Regions from separate parts of the Bacillus luti genome, predicted to be linked through region 2. Evidence: predicted binding sites of a transcription regulator. Region 2 holds the regulator's gene; each other region holds the start of a gene.
What was found. The regulator NrdR, encoded in region 2, represses ribonucleotide reductase genes. The targets are predictions, from matches to a motif close to AACACNATATATNGTGTT.
Positions count from the first base shown of each region.

Region 1 (8,010 bases), 2.2 Mb from region 2:
TTCGGTTAAACAGTTTGTATGTTAAGAGTAAAACAATAAATAGGAGCACTGAAGCGATAAGGGATGGGAAAACACCTACTCCTCCTAATAAAAAGCGGTATATGTTTAATACAGTTAAAATGGAAGCACCAGCAATAGGCCCCCCTGTTAATGTGCCGACAATTAATACGATATGACGCATATCAAATTGAAATCCATAATCTGTTTTCGCAGCAAATGTGATACATAGTATGGTAGCGAGGCAACACAATACAATAAATATAGCTGAATTTAATTTAGGAGATCGTTTGCCTTTTTGATTCCAAAATAAGTGATAGATAAGCATCGTAACGAGAATGGATAATATATTTAAAAAGAGGTAAATAATAAAGAGTTTCAGTGGGATGCCTCCTCCCTTCTAATATTAGATTAATCATACTATAAAATGATAGAAATGAAATAAAAATAGCGGAAAAATCAGAAATTTTTTATGGTAGTATACAATATGTTACAATAAGCTTTGTCAATGAAAGAAGAAATTCCGTGCACTGCATGGGAGAGGTTCGCGAACTCCCTCTATAAAAAACTATGGAAACAACAATATCCCTAGGTATTGTTTTGTTTTTTTATTGTGACAGTTCAAGAACGTTCTTTCTTCTTATTCGTAGTAGAGAAGGAGAATGAGTGAAATGAAAAAAGAAAAAGCGGTTGTTGTTTTTAGTGGTGGACAAGATAGTACAACATGTTTATTTTGGGCGATAGAGCAGTTTGGAGAAGTAGAAGCTGTAACGTTTAATTACAATCAACGTCATAAGTTAGAAATTGATTGTGCAGCGGAAATTGCGAAAGAGCTAGGAATTAAACATACAGTATTAGATATGAGTCTACTAAATCAACTTGCTCCAAATGCATTAACGAGAACGGACATGGAGATTACACATGAAGAAGGTGAATTACCATCAACATTTGTGGATGGACGAAATTTACTATTCTTGTCATTCGCTGCTGTATTAGCGAAACAAGTTGGAGCGCGTCATATTGTGACAGGCGTATGTGAAACTGATTTTAGTGGGTATCCAGATTGCCGTGACGTATTTGTAAAATCATTAAACGTTACATTAAATTTATCTATGGATTATCCGTTTGTCATTCATACACCACTTATGTGGATTGATAAAGCGGAGACATGGAAATTATCTGATGAACTTGGTGCATTTGAGTTTGTTAGAGAAAAAACATTAACATGTTATAACGGAATCATTGGTGATGGTTGCGGTGAATGTCCAGCATGTCAACTTCGTAAAGCAGGATTAGATACGTACTTACAAGAACGCGAAGGAGCGAGCAACTAATGGATAATTTCTTTGGATTTCGCATCGTAGAAAATTTGCAAAAAATGGACAAGGATATTCAGCGTAAACAACTTAAATATCATAATAAAAGAGTAATGGTCAGCAAGGAATTTACATTTGATGCAGCACACCATTTACACTGTTATGAAGGAAAATGTAAAAACTTACATGGTCACACATATAAAGTTGTATTTGGGATTAGTGGTTATGTAAATGAAATAGGCCTTGCAATTGACTTTGGAGATATAAAAGAAATTTGGAAAAATGAAATTGAAATTTATTTAGATCATCGTTATTTAAACGAAACGTTACCAGCAATGAATACAACTGCTGAAAATATGGTCGTTTGGATTTATGAAAAGATGGCAGAAGCATTAACAAAAGATAATCGTGCGAACGAATATAAAGGAGCTCGTGTTGAATTTGTTCGTCTATTTGAGACGCCGACTAGTTATGCGGAAGTAAGACGGGAGTGGATGCTCGATGAGTAAAATCCCTGTCTTAGAAATATTTGGTCCAACTATTCAAGGTGAAGGAATGGTTGTAGGACAAAAGACAATGTTTATTCGTACAGCTGGCTGTGATTATAGCTGCGCTTGGTGCGATTCTGCCTTTACATGGGATGGATCGGCTAAAGATCAAATTAGACAGATGACAGCGGAAGATATTTGGAATGAGCTTGTTGCAATTGGAGGAGAAAATTTTTCTCATGTTACGATTTCAGGCGGAAATCCAGCATTGCTGAAAAATATTGAGTTTCTTCTTTCTATATTAAAAGAGAATGGAATGCGAACGGCAATCGAAACGCAGGGGAGTAAATGGCAAGACTGGTTACTTCAAATTGATGAGGTAACGATTTCTCCCAAACCACCAAGTTCGACGATGCATACAGATTTTCAAAAGTTAGATGCTGTTATTCAAAAACTAGCAGGAAAAGATATTAGCCTAAAAGTAGTCGTATTTGATGATTCTGACTTTGAATATGCAGTTAAGATGCACGAACGTTATCCAGATGTACCATTCTTCTTGCAAGTAGGGAACGATGATACGAAAACAGTGGATGATGCAATGCTTATTAAAAAATTATTAGATAAGTATGAGTGGTTGATTGATAAAGCAATAAATTGTAAAGCAATGAATGATGCAAAAGTATTGCCTCAGCTTCATGCGTTAGTATGGGGAAATAAACGCGGCGTATAACGAGAAGGGATGTTTAATATGGCAGGAAGATTAGATGAAGATTTAAAAGATGTAACATTACTAGGAAATCAAAATACAAAATATTTATTTGAATATAGCCCAGAAATTTTAGAGGTATTTGATAATAATCATCCAAACCGTGATTATTTTGTAAAATTCAACTGTCCTGAATTTACAAGCTTATGTCCGAAAACGGGACAACCAGACTTTGCAACAATTTATATTAGCTACATTCCAGAGCAAAGAATGGTAGAAAGTAAATCTTTAAAGTTATATTTATTTAGTTTCCGTAATCATGGTGATTTCCACGAAGATTGCATGAACGTAATTATGAACGATTTAATTAAATTAATGGATCCACGTTACATTGAAGTATGGGGGAAATTTACACCACGTGGTGGCATTTCAATTGATCCTTACTGTAACTATGGTCGCCCAGGAACGAAGTATGAACAAATGGCAGACTACCGCATGATGAACCACGATCTATATCCAGAAACAATTGATAATCGTTAATAGAAAGAAAGGGCCTGTATACTATACAGGCCCTTTCTTTCTATTATATTATGCATTTTGGTTAATGACAGTATAGTTTTTATGACTTACAACTGTAAGAGGTTCCATATCTAGTTCTCTAAAATTCTCCATAATTGTTATATCAACAATAACAGAGTTTTGATTTACTTTTTGAACACGGCCTTGCATGCCACCTTTAAATTCGATGATATCTCCAGTTTCTGCGATCTGCATAAGCAACTCTCCTTGTTACAGTTTTTCCAAAAAAGAATAATTTGGGATTTTTTATTTTCCTTTATTTTGAACTATGTTTCCTGTTTTGTAAATGTTTTCAAAGTAAAAATTCGAAAAATATTCACTTTTTGTAAGAAAATATATGAAAAAACATGCTGATAGGAGATGAATGATAAAAATGCAAGTATCTTTATATAAGAGTATAATGAGGATATACAATGACCTACTAAAGTGGGAGGAACTAGGGGCGGTAAAATGATGTTTGAAATTGTGGGGAGCTTTATAGCGATTTTATTATTTTTATTCTCTTATATACAGTTGAAGAAAATCCGGCATCATGAAAGAACTACATATTTTGACGGATTGGATGGTGTGCATGCATCGATAACACATGATAGTGGTGGTAATGTATAACTTTCTTTTTATGCATGATATGATGGCAGTAAGAAATAGTACATAATAGAGTTCGTAAGTGATGAATGGAGAGTGGAAAGAATGAGGATTTCTTTTATTCGTCATGGTCGCTTAGATGGTACTATGGAGCCAATGACAGTTATTTCATTTCATGAATGGATGAAACGATATGACTCACATACTATAACAACAAAAGCTTCTATACCAATGGAAACAATTGAAGCAATGGAATCAGCAAAATTAGTCGTAACGAGTGATCAAAGGCGTGCTGTACAGTCAGCAGCTGAATTGTTGGATTCTTTATCTTTTATGCAAAATTCTCTTTTTAGAGAAGTAGAGGTTCCTTCACGATTTTTTTCTCCAAAATGGTTGAAATGTAAACCTAACGTATGGATGTTTATCGGACGAACCTTATGGGTACTTGGCTACCATAAAGATGTAGAGTCTTATAAGGAAGTAAGAGAGAGGGCAAAGCAAGCGGCTCATCTATTGCACCGTTACGCTCTCGTACATGGAAGTATTGCTCTTGTAGGTCATAGTTATTTTAATACGATGATTGGGACTGAACTGAGGGCAATGGGGTGGTCTGGTTCACCTATTTTCCATAGGAAGCCATGGGGTTGTACAACATATACATTTCACGAGGCGATGGATGGGACTGTATTAAATACGAATTTAACATAAAAGCACACGATTTATATAAATCGTGTGCTTTCTTTTTAAGATATAGAAACCTTTGTATTTAATGGTTTTACTAGATGGGCGTAAGGTTCACCCACAAGCATAACGATTTGATCTTTTTTGTAACCTAGCTTTTCGTATAATGAAAAAGCACGTGTATTTTCTAAATTAACAAGTAAGGCGATTTTTTCATGTGCTTTTTCAGTTGCATGAATTTCAGCAGCTTCAATTAATTGAGAACCTATGCCTTTTCCGCCATATGCACTCGAAACTGATAATGTATCAATGTAATACTCATCAAGCTCAGCTTCTTTTTCTAATGTAATGGATGTATCTTTATGTAATTCTCTTAAGTGATGTACAATTGGTGCGTCAAGTATTGTTGCGTCACTACCGTGATAAGCGACAATAATTCCCACTGCAGTCCCGTCTTGTTCATATACAAAACAGTTTTCGTAGCTCAGTCGATTTCTCTCTTTTGAGAACCATGTTTCTAGTCCTAGTAATACTTCTGTTTCAACTGTGCTCCCTGTGATTTTTTCAGCAATTTCGTGCAGAGCGTTATACAATAAAGGAGCTATCGCCTTTGCATCTGTCTTTTTTGCTTTCCGAATCATAGTATCCCTCCTAGTTCTATTTATATATTGTAGCATAGTGGTATGGAACTTTGCATAATGGAATGTCGAAATGTTTGATATAGGGAAGTAGCTATGTTAGTATATGATATTTAGTGGACATATAGTAAGCAATATCATTTGCGAAAAAATGAAAATAAAATTATGACATAGTAACGGGATAAATTTACAGTTGTTGACCTATAGAATATACGATAGAATAAAATATTGCATAGAGGTGAAATACATGGATGAACAATTAGCAAATGCAATTTTGGATCAGCTGAAAAATGGTGAAATAAAGGAGTATGTTGCAACGAAAGATGTATTTTATACGTTCAGGAAAGTTGTAGTTAGTCGTGAAGATTTTAAACATATTATTGGGAATGCACAGCGCGGCGGACAGGTCATTTATACATATTCAGAAACGCCACGTTCGTAACTAGAAGATATAGGGGAGGAGACTTATGGGCGATTTTAAACAAGGGATATTACCGCATTGGGATTATATGTGGAAAGATAGAGCTGGAAATAGGTTTATGGGAATGGTTATGTATCCAGAGAAAAGAAAATGTTCAGCGAAAATGCTTCAAAAAATAAAAAGAGCATATGAAGAAGCGATGGAAATTAAAGTAACAGTACAAGTTCAACATACATATGAGTACGTAGAAGGAATGATTGTATACTTTGATGAAGAAGCTCCTGTATGTACAATGATTGACAAAGATGAGAATCCGTATCATATATTTGTAAAAGATATTTTACGTATTGAGCACTCTGAATAATCTTTTTATAAATAAATTGAAATGCCATAATAATAATCTTTTTCTATAATAGTTATCTTTTAGTATGTAACGAGAACTGAAAGTATATGTATAATATTTAATAAAGTAAAATTGATAAATGTAATCGTTTTTTAGAACAGATTATCGTTTAATGTCTGTTCTTTTTTGCGTGATGCTGGAGAAATATATTCCTCCAGCATTTGCCGTTTTATGACAAAATATATTGGTAACTTTTTTTAAAATAAGGTTAAATTCGTTGACAACTTTTTTGAAAAGCACTTTATTGACATGAGTTTTAGAATGTTGTTTCATAGTCATTGTATTGAAAAAAATCGACTGTCGTGTCGAAAAGTAAAAGTTAAAAAAAGAAAGAATTTATACATATATCTTGTGTCTTATTTTGAAACGTAATACAATATATAGAGAAATCAAGAAACAACATACAGAGAGTATAGATTGGAGAGGGAGGGTCGGAAATGTTAGTTGCATATGATTCTATGACAGGAAACGTGAAGCGTTTCATTCACAAATTAAATATGCCGGCCGTTCAAATTGGTGAAGATCTAGTAATAGATGAAGACTTTATTTTAATTACGTATACAACAGGTTTTGGCAATGTACCAGAACGTGTTTTAGAATTTTTAGAGCGCAATAATGACAAATTAAAAGGCGTATCTGCAAGCGGCAATCGTAACTGGGGAGACATGTTCGGTGCAAGTGCTGACAAAATTTCTGCTAAATATGAAGTGCCTATTGTATCAAAATTTGAGTTATCAGGAACAAATAACGATGTAGAATATTTTAAGGAAAGGGTGCGGGAGATTGCGACACATTGAACTGAATAATGAAATCACGCAAATGCAGGACGGTTTTTATCAGCTTCATAAAGATAAAGAGGCATTAGAAGTCTTTATGGAAGAAGCTAGAGAGAATACCGTTCCTTTTAATAGCGTGGCAGAGCGAATGGAGTATATGAAAGAACATGATTACTATTACAACGTTCTGGACGAGTATAGCTTGGAGGAAGTAGAAGAGGTATATAACATCGCTTATGGTGAAAACTTCGAGTTCCAATCTTATATGGCAGCATCTAAGTTCTACAAAGATTATGCGCTAAAAACAAATGATCAAAAACAATACTTAGAAAGCTATGAAGATCGTGTAGCAATTGTTTCATTATACTTAGGACGCGGTGATGTTGCGAAAGCAAAACAATTCGCAAGCATGATTGTAAAACAAAACTACCAACCAGCGACACCAACCTTTTTAAATGCGGGAAGAAGCAGAAGAGGAGAAATGGTGTCTTGTTTCTTGTTAGAGATGGACGATAGCTTAAATTCAATCGGCTTTAACATTAATACTGCAATGCAATTATCGAAAATCGGCGGGGGAGTAGCTTTAAACTTATCTAAGCTACGCGCACGTGGTGAGCAAATTAAAGGTATCGACAACGCTGCAAGTGGTGTAGTACCTGTTATGAAATTACTTGAAGATTCGTTTTCATATGCGAATCAGCTTGGCCAACGAAAAGGTGCCGGCGCAGTATACTTAAACATTTTCCATTGGGATATTATTGAATTCCTTGATACCAAAAAAATAAATGCCGATGAGAAGAGCCGTATTCAGTCTCTATCAATCGGAATTATCGTTCCAAGTAAGTTCTTCGAGCTTGCTGAGAAAAACGAACCTTTCCATGTTTTCGCGCCTTATACGGTGTATAAAGAATACGGAAAGCATTTAGATGATATTGATATCGATGAAATGTACGATGAATTAATGAGCAATCCGAAAGTGAAGAAGAAGCCACTAGATATTAGTGCACGTGATATGCTTATTAAAATTGCTATGATTCAGCTTGAGTCTGGTTACCCATACTTAATGTTTAAATCAAATGCAAATAACCAACATCCACTGAAGGATATTGGAACTGTGAAGATGTCGAACTTGTGTTAAATATGTAGCACCTTCTAGTAGAAATGCTAGTCGAAAACTCCGTTAAACGGGGAAAGCCTCAAATTTGAGGTAACCTACCGTGCTAAATCTTATCTTAGAATGAAAATATAAAAGTTCAGAATGTATCTTATTATTTTGTATAGCAGAGTTATCGGACAACATAAAGTAATAAGAGACTTTCTGAAAGCTTAAGATAAGTAAAAGCCTAACGACTATCCCTTATGGGAGTAGAGCGCAAGCGATTGGCGTTCGAAAAGCGGAGCACCTAATCAGGTAATGCTG
Region 1 is NZ_CP040336.1:3,778,444-3,786,453, reverse strand. It holds gene EUC40_RS19230 (ATP-binding protein) at 1-325, opposite strand, end outside; PreQ1 riboswitch class I at 532-575, shown strand; gene queC (7-cyano-7-deazaguanine synthase QueC) at 669-1,331, shown strand; gene queD (6-carboxytetrahydropterin synthase QueD) at 1,331-1,822, shown strand; gene queE (7-carboxy-7-deazaguanine synthase QueE) at 1,815-2,531, shown strand; gene queF (preQ(1) synthase) at 2,550-3,047, shown strand; gene EUC40_RS19205 (YkvS family protein) at 3,096-3,281, opposite strand; gene EUC40_RS27050 (hypothetical protein) at 3,537-3,695, shown strand; gene EUC40_RS19200 (histidine phosphatase family protein) at 3,777-4,379, shown strand; gene EUC40_RS19195 (GNAT family N-acetyltransferase) at 4,415-4,993, opposite strand; gene EUC40_RS19190 (hypothetical protein) at 5,238-5,432, shown strand; gene EUC40_RS19185 (hypothetical protein) at 5,458-5,775, shown strand; gene nrdI (class Ib ribonucleoside-diphosphate reductase assembly flavoprotein NrdI) at 6,252-6,611, shown strand; partial or broken gene EUC40_RS19175 (ribonucleotide reductase N-terminal alpha domain-containing protein) at 6,598-7,725, shown strand.
Region 1: the regulator NrdR is predicted to act here: its motif matches at 6,185-6,202, upstream of nrdI (class Ib ribonucleoside-diphosphate reductase assembly flavoprotein NrdI).

Region 2 (8,010 bases):
AAGTTGTACATGAAGATTCATGTAAAATCCATACTCGTTTCAATCAAGTATTAACGCAAACAGGCCGATTAAGCTCAACGGATCCGAACTTGCAAAATATCCCGATTCGATTAGAAGAAGGAAGAAAGATTCGTCAGGCATTCGTTCCATCAGAAGAAGGATGGATTATGTACGCAGCAGATTATTCGCAAATTGAACTTCGTGTATTAGCTCATATTGCAAATGATAAAGGGCTAGTTGAAGCGTTCCAACATGACATGGATATTCATACGAAAACAGCTATGGATGTATTTGGCGTTGAAAAAGATGAAGTAACTTCAAATATGAGACGACAAGCGAAAGCTGTTAACTTCGGAATTGTATATGGTATTAGTGATTATGGTCTTTCGCAAAACTTAGGAATTACAAGAAAAGCAGCAGCGGAATTTATTGAAAAGTATTTAGAAAGTTTCCCTGGTGTACAAGAATACATGGAGGACATCGTAAAAGATGCGAAACAAAAAGGATATGTGGCTACATTATTAAATCGTCGCCGTTACATTCCAGAAATTACGAGTCGTAATTTCAATCTACGTAGCTTTGCTGAACGTACAGCTATGAATACACCAATTCAAGGTACTGCAGCAGATATTATTAAAAAAGCGATGATTATTATGGCGGATCGTTTAGAAGAAGAAGGATTACAAGCGCGTCTTCTTCTGCAAGTACACGATGAATTAATATTTGAAGCACCAAAAGAAGAAATTGAAAAATTAGAGAAGCTTGTACCAGAAGTAATGGAACATGCAATTGAACTGGCAGTTCCGCTGAAAGTTGATTATTCTTACGGTCCAACTTGGTACGACGCAAAATAAGGAAGTGATGAAATGCCTGAATTACCAGAGGTTGAAAACGTCAGACGGACACTTGAAAATCTTGTAACAGGAAAAACAATTGCAGATGTCATTGTTACTTATCCCAAAATAGTAAAACGTCCGGATGATGCAGAAATCTTTAAAGAAATGCTAAAAGGCGAGACGATTGAAAATGTAAAGCGAAGAGGAAAGTTTTTGCTTTTATATGTAACGAATTATGTCATTGTTTCCCATTTGCGTATGGAAGGTAAGTTTTTACTACATCAAGAGGATGAGCCGATTGATAAACATACGCATGTCCGTTTCTTATTTACAGATGGAACTGAATTGCATTATAAAGACGTGAGAAAGTTTGGTACGATGCATCTCTTTAAGAAAGGTGAAGAATTGAATCAAATGCCTCTTGTTGATTTAGGACCAGAGCCATTTGATGCTGAATTGACACCGAAGTATTTACAAGAGAGATTGCAAAAGACAAATCGCAAAATAAAAGTCGTATTATTAGACCAACGCCTTTTAGTAGGGCTTGGAAATATATATGTAGATGAAGTTTTATTCCGTTCTCAAATTCATCCAGAACGAGAAGCGTCGTCTTTAACAGAAGAAGAAATCGAGAGAGTGTACGAAGCGATTGTTACAACGCTAGGCGAAGCAGTGAAGCGAGGCGGAAGTACAATTAGAACGTATATTAATTCGCAAGGACAAATTGGTTCATTCCAAGAACTTCTAAATGTATATGGGAAAAAGGGAGAACCATGTGTGACTTGCGGTACGATTTTAGAAAAAACAGTTGTTGGCGGGAGAGGAACGCATTACTGCCCAATTTGTCAGCCTAGAATATAGAAAAGAGATAACATCGGATAGGCATTTGTCATATACATACAGCAGAGCTATGTATAAGGGAGGAGCTTACCGATGTACCTTTATTTATCTCTTATTTTATTAGCTTTTACATTAAGCTTAGATAGCTGTAGTGTAGGGCTAACATATGGTTTAAGAAGCGTAAGAATTCCACTAAGATCAATTATAATTATCGGAATTTGTTCAGCGGCTGTTATGCTTGTTTCAATGGGAATTGGACATATGATCGCGAAAGTTTTTTCACCTGTTATCGCAACGCGTATCGGTGGGCTTGTTCTTATTGGAATAGGGATTTGGGTATTATACCAATTTTTTCGGAGTGATAAAAAAGAAGAACCGAAGCAAGAGGAGAAGGTCTGGAAATTAGAGATTGCTTCACTAGGACTAGTGATTCAAATTTTACGGAAACCGACTGTTGCAGATTTTGATAAATCGGGTACTATTTCTGCAGGAGAAGCATTACTTCTCGGTATAGCTCTTTCTGTAGATTCGTTTGGTGCTGGAATTGGCGCATCTTTATTAGGTTATGCACCTGCTATGATGGCGATATTAGTCGCAGTAATGAGTTCTTTATTTTTATTTATTGGAATGAAGCTTGGTACGGTTTTATCGAATATGAAATGGTTGCAAAAATTTACATTCCTGCCTGGGGTATTACTCATCATTATTGGAATTTGGAAAATGTAAGTATGGGCGTGGAACATTAGTTTCGCGCCTTTTATTATGAGGAGGATTATTATGACAGTAGTAATTGGATTAACGGGAGGCATTGCAAGCGGAAAAAGTACGGTATCAGAAATGTTTCGTGAGCTAAGTATACCAGTTATTGATGCAGATGTTATTGCAAGAGAAGTTGTAGAACAAGGAAAACCAGCATATAACAAAATTGTAGAGACATTTGGAACGGAAGTGTTACAACAAGATGGGGAACTGGATCGTCCAAAATTGGGAAGCATCGTTTTCTATAATGAAGAAAAACGATTGCAGTTAAATAAAATTGTGCATCCTGCAGTACGTGAAGAAATGAATACACAAAAAGAAATGTACATAAAAAAAGGTGTGCAAGCGATTGTGTTAGATATCCCGCTATTGTTTGAAAGTAAATTAACAAGTCTTGTGGATCGTGTTTTAGTTGTAGCAGTTACGCCGAATACACAATTAAATCGCTTAATGAAACGAAATAACTTTTCAGAGAAAGAAGCAACGGCTCGTATTCAATCTCAGATGCCATTAGAAGAAAAAGTGAAAAATGCAGATGAAGTGATAAATAATGATGGCACAATTATGGGAACGAAAACACAATTACAGGTAATTTTAAAGAAATGGAACATTATTGACTAAAAAATTGTGAAATTAGTGAAAATGCTTAGTGACATATCTCCTTTTTGTGTTATACTATTATTGGGATTGGAGATAAATAGTATAACGCATTCAAGGGGGATAACATATTATGACTCGTGTGGCAATTAATGGATTTGGACGTATTGGGAGAATGGTATTTCGTCAGGCAATAAAAGAAAGCGCATTCGAAATTGTAGCAATCAATGCAAGCTATCCATCTGAAACGTTAGCACATTTAATTAAATATGATACAGTTCACGGCAAGTTTGACGGAACAGTAGAAGCATTTGAAGATCACTTATTAGTTGATGGGAAAATGATTCGCCTTTTAAACAACCGCGATCCAAAGGAATTGCCTTGGACAGATCTAGGTGTTGAAGTCGTAATTGAAGCAACTGGTAAATTTAATTCAAAAGAAAAAGCAATTCTTCACGTTGAAGCTGGAGCGAAAAAAGTTATTTTAACAGCGCCTGGTAAAAATGAAGATGTAACAATTGTAGTTGGTGTGAACGAAGACCAATTAGATATTACAAAACATACTGTTATTTCAAATGCATCTTGTACAACAAACTGTTTAGCACCTGTTGTGAAGGTGTTAGATGAGCAGTTCGGAATTGAAAACGGTTTAATGACAACTGTTCACGCTTATACAAATGACCAAAAAAATATTGATAACCCACATAAAGATTTAAGAAGAGCACGTGCTTGCGGACAATCAATTATTCCGACAACTACAGGTGCTGCGAAAGCGCTAGCAAAAGTTCTTCCGCATTTAAACGGAAAACTTCACGGTATGGCACTTCGTGTACCGACGCCAAACGTGTCTCTTGTTGACTTAGTAGTAGATGTAAAACGTGATGTGACAGTTGAAGCTATTAATGATGCATTCAAAACTGTTGCCAACGGTGCGTTAAAAGGCATCGTAGAGTTCAGTGAAGAGCCATTAGTATCTATCGACTTTAATACAAATACACACTCAGCTATTATCGATGGTTTATCTACAATGGTAATGGGTGAGCGTAAAGTGAAAGTACTTGCTTGGTATGATAACGAGTGGGGCTACTCTCGTCGTGTTGTAGACCTTGTAACGTTAGTTGTTGACGAATTAGCGAAACAAAAAAACGTGCAACATATTTAAGTGAATAAGGGAGAGGGCAGGTGAATATTTGCCCTCTTTTTTTAATTTTTTCTGAAAAGGAAAAAAATTATACGAGTATATTTTAAAAAGTGGACATACCACAAAGCGTTGGGATTACTGCATTCGTGAATCATTTCTTTTTTTTAGGGAAAAGTAAAGAGGAAAATATGACAGAAAATCGAAAAAACTGTTGTTGCAAAATGAAAATAAACAAAGTATACTAACACTCGTAAACTTAAGAGCTGAGGTACGTAGTCACTACTTAAAGGGTTAGGACCTCTCTGGACTAACTTTCCCCCGTGGTAGTGGAGCAAGCCAAATTGCAAATTAGTTTTCAATTCGAACAGTTAGAATAAATTTACAAGGGGGAACTGTAGAATGGATACTATGGATACGATGGGTCGTCACGTGATCGCTGAACTTTGGGATTGCGATTTCGACAAGCTTAATGACATGCCGTATATTGAACAATTATTTGTGGATGCAGCACTAAGAGCTGGTGCTGAAGTACGTGAGGTTGCTTTTCATAAATTTGCACCACAAGGTGTAAGTGGAGTAGTAATTATCTCGGAATCACATTTAACAATTCATAGCTTTCCGGAGCACGGTTACGCAAGTATTGATGTTTATACTTGTGGGGATCGTATTGATCCAAATGTTGCTGCAGAATATATTGCAGAAGGTTTAAACGCGAAAACGCGTGAGAGCATCGAGCTTCCTCGAGGCACTGGTAGCTTCGAAATTAAGCAGAGAGAAACAAAAGCTCTTTAAAAAAGAACATAATTGATTTAAAATGTAAAGAGGTGTATAATGCACCTCTTTTTTAGTTTATAAAAAAGGAAAACATAACGTACTTGTTAGTTGGATAAATTGAAATTTTACAAATAAGTTAGTGTCGCATCTACCATCTCATTTTGTTGAAAAACTTGATGATGAAATAATGCGTTGAAACTTAAAGTGGTAAGAGCGTTAGAATGAGTTATATAATATTGTATATATATTTTTAGGTGAAGTGAGTAGAGAGAAAATAAAGATTATAGTGTAAAGGAGTGAATATATTGCGTTGTCCATCCTGTTCTCATAATGGCACAAGAGTGTTAGATTCGCGTCCGGTAGACGAGGGGCGCTCTATTCGAAGAAGGAGAGAGTGTGAAAGTTGTTTAAGTCGCTTTACGACATTTGAAAGAGTAGAAGAGTCGCCTCTTATCGTTGTTAAAAAAGAAGGTACACGGGAAGAGTTTAATAAAGAAAAGATTTTACGTGGTTTAATTAAAGCGTGTGAAAAAAGACCGGTATCTTTAAGACAATTAGAGGAAGTAACACAAAGTGTGGAGCGTGAACTTCGTAATTTAGGTATTTCAGAAGTGAAAAGTGATATGATTGGTGAAATAGTTATGGAAGAGCTTCGTGATATCGATGATGTTGCTTACGTGCGTTTTGCTTCTGTATATCGTCAATTTAAAGATTTAAATGTATTTATTGAAGAATTAAAAGATATACTGCAAAAAGAAAGAGAATAGAAGCCCAATTCCGTTCTCTTTACATACTGTAAGTAATGAGATAAGAGAGCTAGAAGCGTAAGCTAATAGCTCTTTTTCGCTAATAAAATATATAATGAAGATAGAATGAATTTAAGGATAGATTGAATGAGAGAAAGGAAAAGCAAGAATGGAAAAACAGTCATGGATGGAGCTATTGCCGATTGATCGTTACAAAGTAAGTGCGAAAGGGCTACTACATAATTACGACCGAAAAGTGTTAACAATGTTGTATCAGCCGTTAATAGGTAGTAGAGCTTTTAGTTTATACATGACGCTATGGGGAGAGTTAGAGCAGGATCGTGTATTTGGAAAAGAGAATACACATCATTCCCTTATGGTGACTATGCAAATGCAACTTCCTGAAATATATGAGGAGCGAGTGAAGTTAGAGGCGATTGGGCTTTTAAAGGTATATATTAAGAAAGAAAAAGATATTCGAATGTTTATATACGAGTTGCAACCGCCTTTATCTCCGAAGCAGTTTTTTGATGATATTGTTTTAAGTATCTTTTTATACAATCGATTGAGTCGGACAAAATATAATCAAGTAAAGCAATATTTCTTAGAAGAAGAATTTGATTTTGTTTCTTATGAAAATGTTACGCGCTCTTTCAATGATGTGTTCGGATCGTTTAATCCAGGGCAGCTTGAGCATGCGCAAGAAGACCTTCGTATTCCAAAAACGACAACTATGCCAAGTAATGAGAAGGGAGACGCTCCGGAAGTTTGGAATGATTTCTTTGATTTCTCCTTATTTGTAGACGGCTTGTCTGCTCTTGTTCCTAAAAAGGCGATTACAGATCAAGTGCGAGAATGTGTCATTACACTTGCTTACGTGTATGGTGTAGATGTGTTATCGATGCAAAATATCGTTCTTGGTGCGGTGACAGAGATGCAGACCATTGATATTGAAAGGCTTAGAAAAGGAGCGCGTGATTGGTATCAGTTCGAAAACGGTCAAGCGTTACCTGTATTAAGTGAAAGAGTACAGCCTCACGCTGCACGTATGATGAAAGAGAAAGAGCCTTCTACACAAGAAGAGATGTTAATCAAACAGTTAGAGGAAATCTCACCAAAACAACTATTGAAAGAAATCTCTGGTGGTGCAGAGGCCACGAAGGCTGACTTGCAAATCGTTGAAGATGTAATGATGAACCAAAAGTTAACGCCAGGTGTTGTGAATGTACTTATTTATTACGTTATGCTACGCTCAGATATGAAGCTTGCGAAAACGTATGTGGAGAAGATTGCTGGTCATTGGGCGCGTAAAAAGGTTGGCACAGTAGCTGAAGCGATGGCACTGGCGAAAGAGGAAAACCGTCAATATCAAGAGTGGGCTGAGACGAAGAAAAAAGGTCGTACGTCGAAGAAAACGGTACGAAAAGAAATGGTACCAGATTGGCTGAAAGAAGAGCCGAAAGAACAAGAGAAAGAAACTGTGAAAAAAGATGTAAGTGTTGAAAAAGGTGCAAGTACGTTAGAAGATGAACGAAAACGACTAGAAGAAGTGTTGAAAAAATATAAGCGTGATTAATAGAAGAGAATGAACGCTCTTTGAGGTGAGAAAATGGAGCATATTCAAAATTCATTTGCAAAGTTAATGGAAAATAAAAATTTTAAAAATAGATATGAAGTATTAAAGGCGGAAGTAATGGCACATCCGCGTGTGAAAGCATTTATAGACGAACATCAAGGTGAAGTAACAACTTCTATGATTGAGCGTAGTCTTGTGAAATTATACGAATATATTGGACAAAGTGTAGGTTGCGCGGATTGTCCGGATTTAGGTTCGTGTAAAAACATGCTGCAAGGATATGAGCCAAAGCTTGTTATTCAAGGTAAGATGATTGATATTCAATATGATCGCTGCATTAGAAAAGTAGCGTATGACGAGAGGAAAAAATACGAAAAACTCGTTCAAAGTGTATATATGCCAAATGATATTTTACAGGCAACGATGGAGAATTTAGATCCTTCCGATTTAGATGCACGTATCCATGCAATCGGAGCGGCGAATGAATTTTTAAGTACATATGAACCAGGTAAAAAAGTACAAGGTTTATATTTGTACGGTAAATTTGGTGTAGGAAAAACGTATTTATTAGGAGCAATCGCGAATGAACTTGCTCGAAAGAAAATAAGCTCGATGCTTGTATACTTCCCAGAATTTTTACGTGAAATTAAAAGTTCGATTCAAGATAATTCGATTGGGGAAAAAATTGATGCCGTTAAACGTGTACAAGTGCTAATGTTAGATGATATTGGAGCGGAAGCG
Region 2 is NZ_CP040336.1:782,570-790,579, forward strand. It holds gene polA (DNA polymerase I) at 1-854, shown strand, start outside; gene mutM (DNA-formamidopyrimidine glycosylase) at 867-1,697, shown strand; gene ytaF (sporulation membrane protein YtaF) at 1,770-2,402, shown strand; gene coaE (dephospho-CoA kinase) at 2,454-3,056, shown strand; gene EUC40_RS04110 (glyceraldehyde-3-phosphate dehydrogenase) at 3,166-4,194, shown strand; gene speD (adenosylmethionine decarboxylase) at 4,582-4,965, shown strand; gene nrdR (transcriptional regulator NrdR) at 5,253-5,714, shown strand; gene EUC40_RS04125 (replication initiation and membrane attachment family protein) at 5,863-7,269, shown strand; gene dnaI (primosomal protein DnaI) at 7,303-8,010, shown strand, end outside.

Region 3 (8,010 bases), 990 kb from region 2:
AAAAATGGATCTCCACCTGAAAATGTTACATCAGTTAATGGATTACTTTCAATCTCTTTCACAATTTCTTCTACTGTCATTTCAGTTCCATTACAAACATTCCACGATTTCGGATTATGGCAACCGAAACAACGATGCGGACAGCCCGCAAAAAACACGACTGTCCGCAATCCTTCTCCATCTACTACACTGTCATGAATGATGTTCATAACTTTCATTTATGCTTCACCCGATCCATCTCTTCACTACGTTTCGCACTATTCCACTTCGACATATCTCCTACAAGATATCCTGTTATACGGCGAATTCTTTCTATACTAGCTTCGTCTTCATTTCCGCAGCTTGGACATTCATTCCCAATAACCCCGTGATAACTGCAGCACTTACAACGATCAACTGGATGATTAATTGAACCGTATCCAACGCCATTCTCTGCCATCGCTTGTACAATTTGCTTTAATGCTTTTTTGTTATGCATAGCTGTCCCGTCTAGCTCAATATACGTAATATGCCCTCCATTGCATAGAGCATGGAACGGCCCTTCTAAACGAATTTTTTTTATCGCTTGAATGTTATAATAAACTGGAATATGGAATGAATTCGTATAATAATTATGATTCGTTATACCGCTAATCACCCCAAATTCTTCTCTATCCTTTTTCACAAACTTACCTGATAGCCCTTCCGCAGGAGTTGCAATTACTGAGAAATTCAGTTCATGTTCTTCTGTCGCTTTATCCATTCTATCTCTCATAAAGGAAATGATTTCATACCCGAGTTTCCATGATTCTTCATCTTCTCCATGATGCTTTCCGGTTAAAGCTACTAAGCACTCCGCAAGACCGATAAAACCAAGACTTAACGTCCCTTGCTTTAAAATGGATGCTACAGAATCTTCAGGCTGTAACTTTTCTCCACCGCGCCATACACCTTGTGAATATAAAAATCGAAAATCTCTTGCTCGCTTCGTACATTGATACGCGAATCTCTCTAATAGTTGCTTAATTCCTAAATCTAAGTAATAATTTAACGCTTCAAAAAACGCTTCTTTTGAACCACTAATTAACGCTAATTTCACTAAATTTATAGACGTAAATGATAAATTTCCTCTTCCAATCGCTGTTTCTTCTCCATGTATGTTAGACATAACACGGGTACGGCATCCCATATAACATACTTCACTTTCTGGTCGTCCGTCATAATGCATGGCATTAAATGGCGCATCTAAAAATGAAAAGTTAGGGAATAATCGTTCAGCCGTTGTCTCTAATGCTAATTCAAATAAATCATAGTTCGGATCACATTCTTCAAAGTTCACACCTTTTTTCATTTTAAAAATTTGAATAGGAAAAATCGGTGTTTCTCCTTTACCAAGACCAGCTTGTGTCGCTTTTAAAAGCTGTCTAACTAGTAATCGCCCCTCTTTTGACGTGTCTGTTCCATAATTAATAGAAATAAACGGTACTTGTCCCCCGCCCCTACTGTGCATACTATTTGAATTATGAATGAAAGCTTCACACGCTTGATACGTATCATTTTCTGTTTCTTTCCATGCAAATTCTTCTCTTTGTTCTTTCGTAAGCGGATATGACTGTAATCGATTTTTATGTCGCTCTACTGTTTTTCTTACATAGGGAGCTAAATCAATATCAAAGAGAGCAAACGATTGACCACCGTGTTGCATATTTTGATTCGCTTGAAAAATAATAGAAGAAAGAGCCAATGCACTTTTTATATCTTGTGGTTGTCTCATATGTCCATGTCCAGTATGAAAGCCGTTAGCAAGCATTTGCGCTAGCGGGATTTGCGAACAAGTCGTCGTTCCTGTCGCATAAAAATCTAAATCATGTGGATATAATATATTTTGATTTATCGCTTTTTTCACTTGATCTGACAATAAATTTTCAACTGCATAATATTTCGCACTCTCAGATGCGAACGTTCCCATTACTCCCATTGGAGAGCGGCCGTCTACATTTGCATTTTCTTGCATTAAATCTTGCTCATTACCGTGGACAATCGTCTCAAATACTTTCATTAATTCTTCTCCACGTACATTTTGTTGTAACATTTATAACCCTCCACCAATATGTTGTTGTCTTTTGATTAAAATGTTACAACATATAGTCTTACTGTTTCTGTGAGAAATGTAACATTCCTGTGAAATTTTTTTCACGAATTAATGAATTTTTCATTTATAAAAAAGAAATGTGCTCTTTACAAATGTATGGTACAATATACGGGAAAAACTCTTTTTACCCTTTATCAACACATTTGAATAAAGGAGACTGAACTTATGGTTACTACATATCTTTTATTTATCGTTGCCTACTTACTTGGATCAATTCCATTTGCACTAGTTGTTGGGAAAATCGGCTATGGAATCGACATTCGTGAGCACGGGAGCGGTAATTTAGGCGGAACAAATACATTCCGCACATTAGGGAAAAAAGCAGGTTTTACCGTTACAATTGCTGACATTTTAAAAGGTACATTAGCAACAGGTCTACCGATGATTTTCGGGCTAGATGTTCACCCACTATGGTTTGGATTAGCAGCTGTTCTTGGACATGTATATCCAATCTTTGCGAAATTCCGCGGGGGTAAAGCCGTTGCAACTTCAGCAGGCGTGTTATTATGCTACTCACCAGTTGTTTTTGCAATATTAGCTGTTGTATTTTTCACCCTTTTATTTACAACAAGATACGTATCACTTTCTTCTATGGTAACAGCTGTTGTGGCTGTTATTGCATCCATTGTTAGCGGGGATAAAATCTTCATTATTGCGATGTGTTTATTAGCAGGTATGGTTATTTATAAACACCGTGCAAATATCGGCCGAATTATAAATAAAACTGAACCGAAAGCAAACTTTTCAAAAAAGCAAAAATAAGATCGTAACCCACATAACGCAAAAAGAAAACGTGAAGCATATTAATAGCGTCTTTTTGCGTTATTTTTTATACTAAAGAAAAAGCAACATAATTTGGAGGAACTATACATGAATCTTTCCGTAACAAAAGAAGCAGCACAATGGTATAAAAACGAATTAAACTTACAATCAGGTGAAACACTACGCCTTTTCGTACAATACGGCGGTTGCAGTACGGTGCAAAAGGGACTTTCTTTAGGTATTCGTAAAGATGATCCTGCACATCCTGCTGTTCAAACTCAAGAAGAAGGTATTAACTTCTTTATTGAAGGCGATGATGAGTGGTTCTTCGATGGACATAATTTATCTGTTACATTTAACGACGGTGATGATTTCCCTCAATTTAATTATGAAAAATAAAAAAGCGTGGCAGATGCCACGCTTTTTTTATTTTTTCTTAATTTCCTCGTATTTCGCATACCACTCAGGATAGAACTTTTTAAATGATACGGGCCTGAATCCTTCTTTTTTCGCACAAATATTCGTCGTACTCGCAGTAATACAAAGGTCTCCATCGCCATTATAAATTTCATATCCATATACAACGCGAAGCGGGCTCACAGTGTCCACCCACGTTTTCACAATTGCCTTTTCACCGTAGCGCATCGCTTTACGATATGAAATTTGCAAGTCTAACACAGGAGAAATAATGCCCTCTTTCTCCATTTCAACATATGAAAATCCTAAATCTTGTATAAGTTTCGTACGGCCTAGTTCAAGCCACACTAAATAATTTGAATGGTAAACAACACCCATTTGATCTGTTTCCGCATAACGGATTTCAACTTCATGTTCTGCTACAAACATATGTATTCGCCTTCTTTCACTTCTGCTACCTTGCATACATTTAATCATAATACAGCGGAATCAAAAATAAAATAAAAACAGTGAATCTTTTACCGAAAGGAGCAAGCATATGATTCAAATTGTAACTGTTCGTAGCGGGGATAGCGTATATAGCTTGGCATCAAAATACGGATCCACACCTGACGAAATAGTAAAGGACAATGGACTAAATCCAGCTGAAACACTCGTTGTTGGTCAGGCGTTGATTGTGAATACAAAAGGGAATAATTATTATGTACAGCCTGGTGATAGCCTGTATCGAATCTCTCAAACATATAACGTTCCTCTCGCTAGTTTAGCTAAAGTGAATAACTTATCTTTAAAATCCATTCTCCATGTCGGACAGCAATTGTATATACCAAAAGGGACAAAAAGATCTGTAGAATCTATCGCATATTTACAACCTTCAACAATACCTATTAAAGAAAGCTTAGTTAATGCTACACGTGCCATTAATCCATTTTTAACATATTTAGCCTACTTTAGTTTCGAAGCAAAAAGAGATGGCACATTAAAAGAACCAACGGAAACAGCTAAAATCGCTACTATTGCAACACAAGGTAAAACCATCCCTATGCTCGTTATTACAAATATCGAAAATGGAAATTTCAGTGCTGATCTAACATCGGTTATTTTACGTGATGCATCAATTCAAAACAAATTTATTACGAACATTTTGCAAACAGCTGAAAAGTACGGGATGCGCGACATTCATTTCGATTTCGAAAATGTGGCACCTGAAGATCGCGAAGCGTATAATCGCTTTTTAAGAAATGTGAAAACACGTTTACCTAACGGATACACACTCAGTACAACACTTGTACCGAAAACGAGCTCCAATCAAAAAGGAAAATTCTTTGAAGCACATGACTATAAAGCCCAAGGGCAAATTGTTGATTTCGTTGTCATTATGACATATGACTGGGGTTGGCAAGGCGGCCCACCGATGGCTATCTCTCCTATCGGTCCAGTAAAAGAAGTACTTCAATACGCAAAATCTCAAATGCCTCCACAAAAAATTATGATGGGGCAAAATTTATACGGATTCGATTGGAAACTACCGTTCAAACAAGGAAATCCACCTGCAAAAGCAATTAGCTCTGTCGCCGCTGTTGCACTAGCTCGTAAATACAATGTTCCTATTCGCTATGACTTCACAGCTCAAGCTCCTCATTTTAATTATTTCGATGAGAATGGTGTACAACACGAAGTTTGGTTTGAAGATTCACGTTCTGTTCAAAGTAAATTCAATTTAATGAAGGAACAAGGTATAGGCGGTATTAGCTATTGGAAGATCGGTTTACCATTTCCACAAAATTGGCGTTTACTCGTTGAAAACTTTACGATTACGAAAAAGGGCTGACTCATGTCAGCCCTTTTTTACTATTAAAAATCCGTCACAAAAAGAAGAATGATAACATTCTCCTTTTTTAACCGTTATCAACAATCGGTTGTTTGCCCGTTTGGTCTTGCATTTGCTTCCCTTTATTGCCACCAGCTTTTTTTGATTGTGTTCCAATATGATTCGGTGCAAAGTCTTTTGAATTCTTTTTCGGATTACCCATTACTATCGCCTCCTTAACACTAGTATCGTACTAGTGTTAAGAATTATTCAGCTTGCTTAAAAAGTTTCATTTCATAACGTTTTTCAATACGCTCTTCAATGCGATCGATTGCATCACGATCACTTAATAATTGTTGTTTATTTTCATTCACAAGTTCTTCAAACGATTTACGGCGACTTCTTCTCATGCTGTTCACCCTCTCTCCTTTACTTTCTTACTACATAGTATGAGCAAACGAAAAACTCTTTAATCAGATTTGCAAGAAAATTTTATGTTTTAGTACTCCTAAAAAAACTCAGTGTACAATATATTGCACACTGAGTTTTTTATACTAGGATATTTAAATACTCTTTCAACTTCTCATCTGCATTCATTTCATTTTCTTTATACTCACGAAGCGTCTGTAATACAACATCATACTGCTCTACAATATAACTTTCTAATTTCAAAACATCCTCTACGCTATTAAGCATAATTCTCGTATTACCAACTTCATTTTTTAACGCTGGTTCACATTTTAAACTTGTACTTATTTCTTTCACATCATCTTCTAATATCTCTGTTAATACGTATTTCTTTCGCCCTTTTACCTTTAATCTCATAACTGGATAAAAAGCTTTTATATCTAAATAACTTCCTACGTTCATACAACGTAGCCATTCTACATTACGTTTATTGCGTACAAGTATTTCTTTCACTGCCTCATATACTACTGTTTCATCCAGTACGACCTTATTTTCTTTTCTCGTCTTTTCTTCTTCAATAGATGCACATTTTTGATAAACAGCCGCACACGTAATACAGTCATCGAAGGCATTATGAGAACTTAGACGAATTCCAAGCATTCGTTTTAACGTTTCAAGTTTATGATTAGGCGCATGCTTCATATATTTCTTCGCTAAAAACACCGTATCAATCACTTTATTTTCAGGCTCAGGTAATCCTAGCATATTTACATTACTTTTCAAAAAACGCATATCAAAAGAAGCATTATGAGCCACGATAACATTTGTATGTAAAAATGCTAAAAATAAAGGTAGTACTTCTTCAATTGTCGGTGCATCTGAAACACGATAATTTGTAATACCTGTTAAACTCGTTATGCGGTCCGGAATTGGACGCTCTGGATTCACATAAGAAACAAATTGATCTACTAATTCATGATTACGATATTTCACTGCTGCGACTTGAATAATTTTATCATTATAAGGGTTAAATCCTGTTGTTTCAAAGTCAATTACAACATAATCTAACGGTAAGGATACATTCCCCACTCCAAATACACTCCTTTATCTCTCAACGTATATTTCTTTTATCATATCACGAAGCTTTCACTACTTGAAAAAGAAAAGGCAGAAATGATTATATTCCATCTCTACCTTTTCACTATTATTTTAATTTAGCAATCCGTTTCTCCATCTCTTTTTGCGTCATCGGTCCAATAAACTTATCTTGAATGACACCTTTTGTATCTATAAAATACGAAGTTGGGATCGTAATTACTTTGTAGGCTGTTGTCACATCAATATTCTTGTCCAATAAAATAGGAAAAGTAATTCCTTTTTCCTTAGCAAAATTACTTACCTTTTCTACCCCCCCACCTTTCTCTGAAGGTGTATAATTTATCGCTAAAATTTCTACGTTTTCTTTATGTTCTTTATAGAAAGCCTCCATATCCGGCATTTCTTGTTGGCAAGGTCCACACCACGTTGCCCAAAAGTTTAAAATCACTTTCTTTCCTTTTAAATCTGATAGCTTTACATTCGTTCCATCTAACTTCGTTAATTCAAAGTCTGGCGCACTCTTCCCTATTTCAATACCATTACTTGCAATCATCTCTTTCATAGCAGCTTCACTTTGTTCTTGCTCCCCTTGTACCACCCGATCGTTTTTACCAAACTGTTCATAAGCTGCATATCCCGCTAAACAAAGTAACACTACAATAATCGTAAGCTTCCGCCACATGTTATATCACCCTAACGTATTTATCTTCTTATAACTTAATTACTCAAATACTATATACCTTATTTTAGCTTATACGGACAAGCTTGGAAATATTCAGAGTCGAAATAATTAGAATATTCTTATTTAAAGTGTAATTTTTTCCTTTTTATCATATAATTAGAAAAACAGATGAAGTGTTGTTTATCTTCTTATGGGCCCATTCACCTTTTTACTTTCGTAGTTATATAAACTTCAACAAAAGGGGGATTTTTTATGAATTCATTCGAAAAAATAACATTATATATTCTTAGTTTTCTTTTATACCCAATCGGTATTATTACATGGATCATTTCACTCTTTAGTAACGATCTTGAAAAAAAGAAAGTAGGGCGTATTTGTCTTTACATCTCTCTAGTCTCATTCGTCCTTTTCTTAATCCTTGGAATTGCAACTTTCCTTACGACTGCTATTTTTAACGTAGATCTAAATCATTCAGAATCTATCCAATATCAAATAAATGATGTTGAATAAAGATAAGGGCACTGCTCTTATCTTTATTCAACCTCTTTCAAAATGAATGACTATTTATTAATTTTTCAGGACTTCCACACGCAACAATACTTCCTTCTCTCATTATGACAACACGATCCGCTAGTATCACTTTCTCTACATCATGTGTTGCCACAATTCTCGTTACATCTCTTCCTAATCCTTCAATCATAT
Region 3 is NZ_CP040336.1:1,769,540-1,777,549, reverse strand. It holds gene nrdG (anaerobic ribonucleoside-triphosphate reductase activating protein) at 1-218, opposite strand, end outside; gene EUC40_RS09140 (anaerobic ribonucleoside triphosphate reductase) at 215-2,071, opposite strand; gene plsY (glycerol-3-phosphate 1-O-acyltransferase PlsY) at 2,297-2,893, shown strand; gene EUC40_RS09130 (HesB/YadR/YfhF family protein) at 3,002-3,292, shown strand; gene EUC40_RS09125 (acyl-CoA thioesterase) at 3,320-3,739, opposite strand; gene EUC40_RS09120 (glycoside hydrolase family 18 protein) at 3,849-5,141, shown strand; gene sspN (acid-soluble spore protein SspN) at 5,209-5,343, opposite strand; gene EUC40_RS09110 (FbpB family small basic protein) at 5,387-5,530, opposite strand; gene EUC40_RS09105 (3'-5' exonuclease) at 5,670-6,617, opposite strand; gene EUC40_RS09100 (TlpA family protein disulfide reductase) at 6,733-7,308, opposite strand; gene EUC40_RS09095 (hypothetical protein) at 7,561-7,818, shown strand; gene EUC40_RS09090 (ABC transporter ATP-binding protein) at 7,856-8,010, opposite strand, start outside.
Region 3: the regulator NrdR is predicted to act here: its motif matches at 2,114-2,131, upstream of EUC40_RS09140 (anaerobic ribonucleoside triphosphate reductase).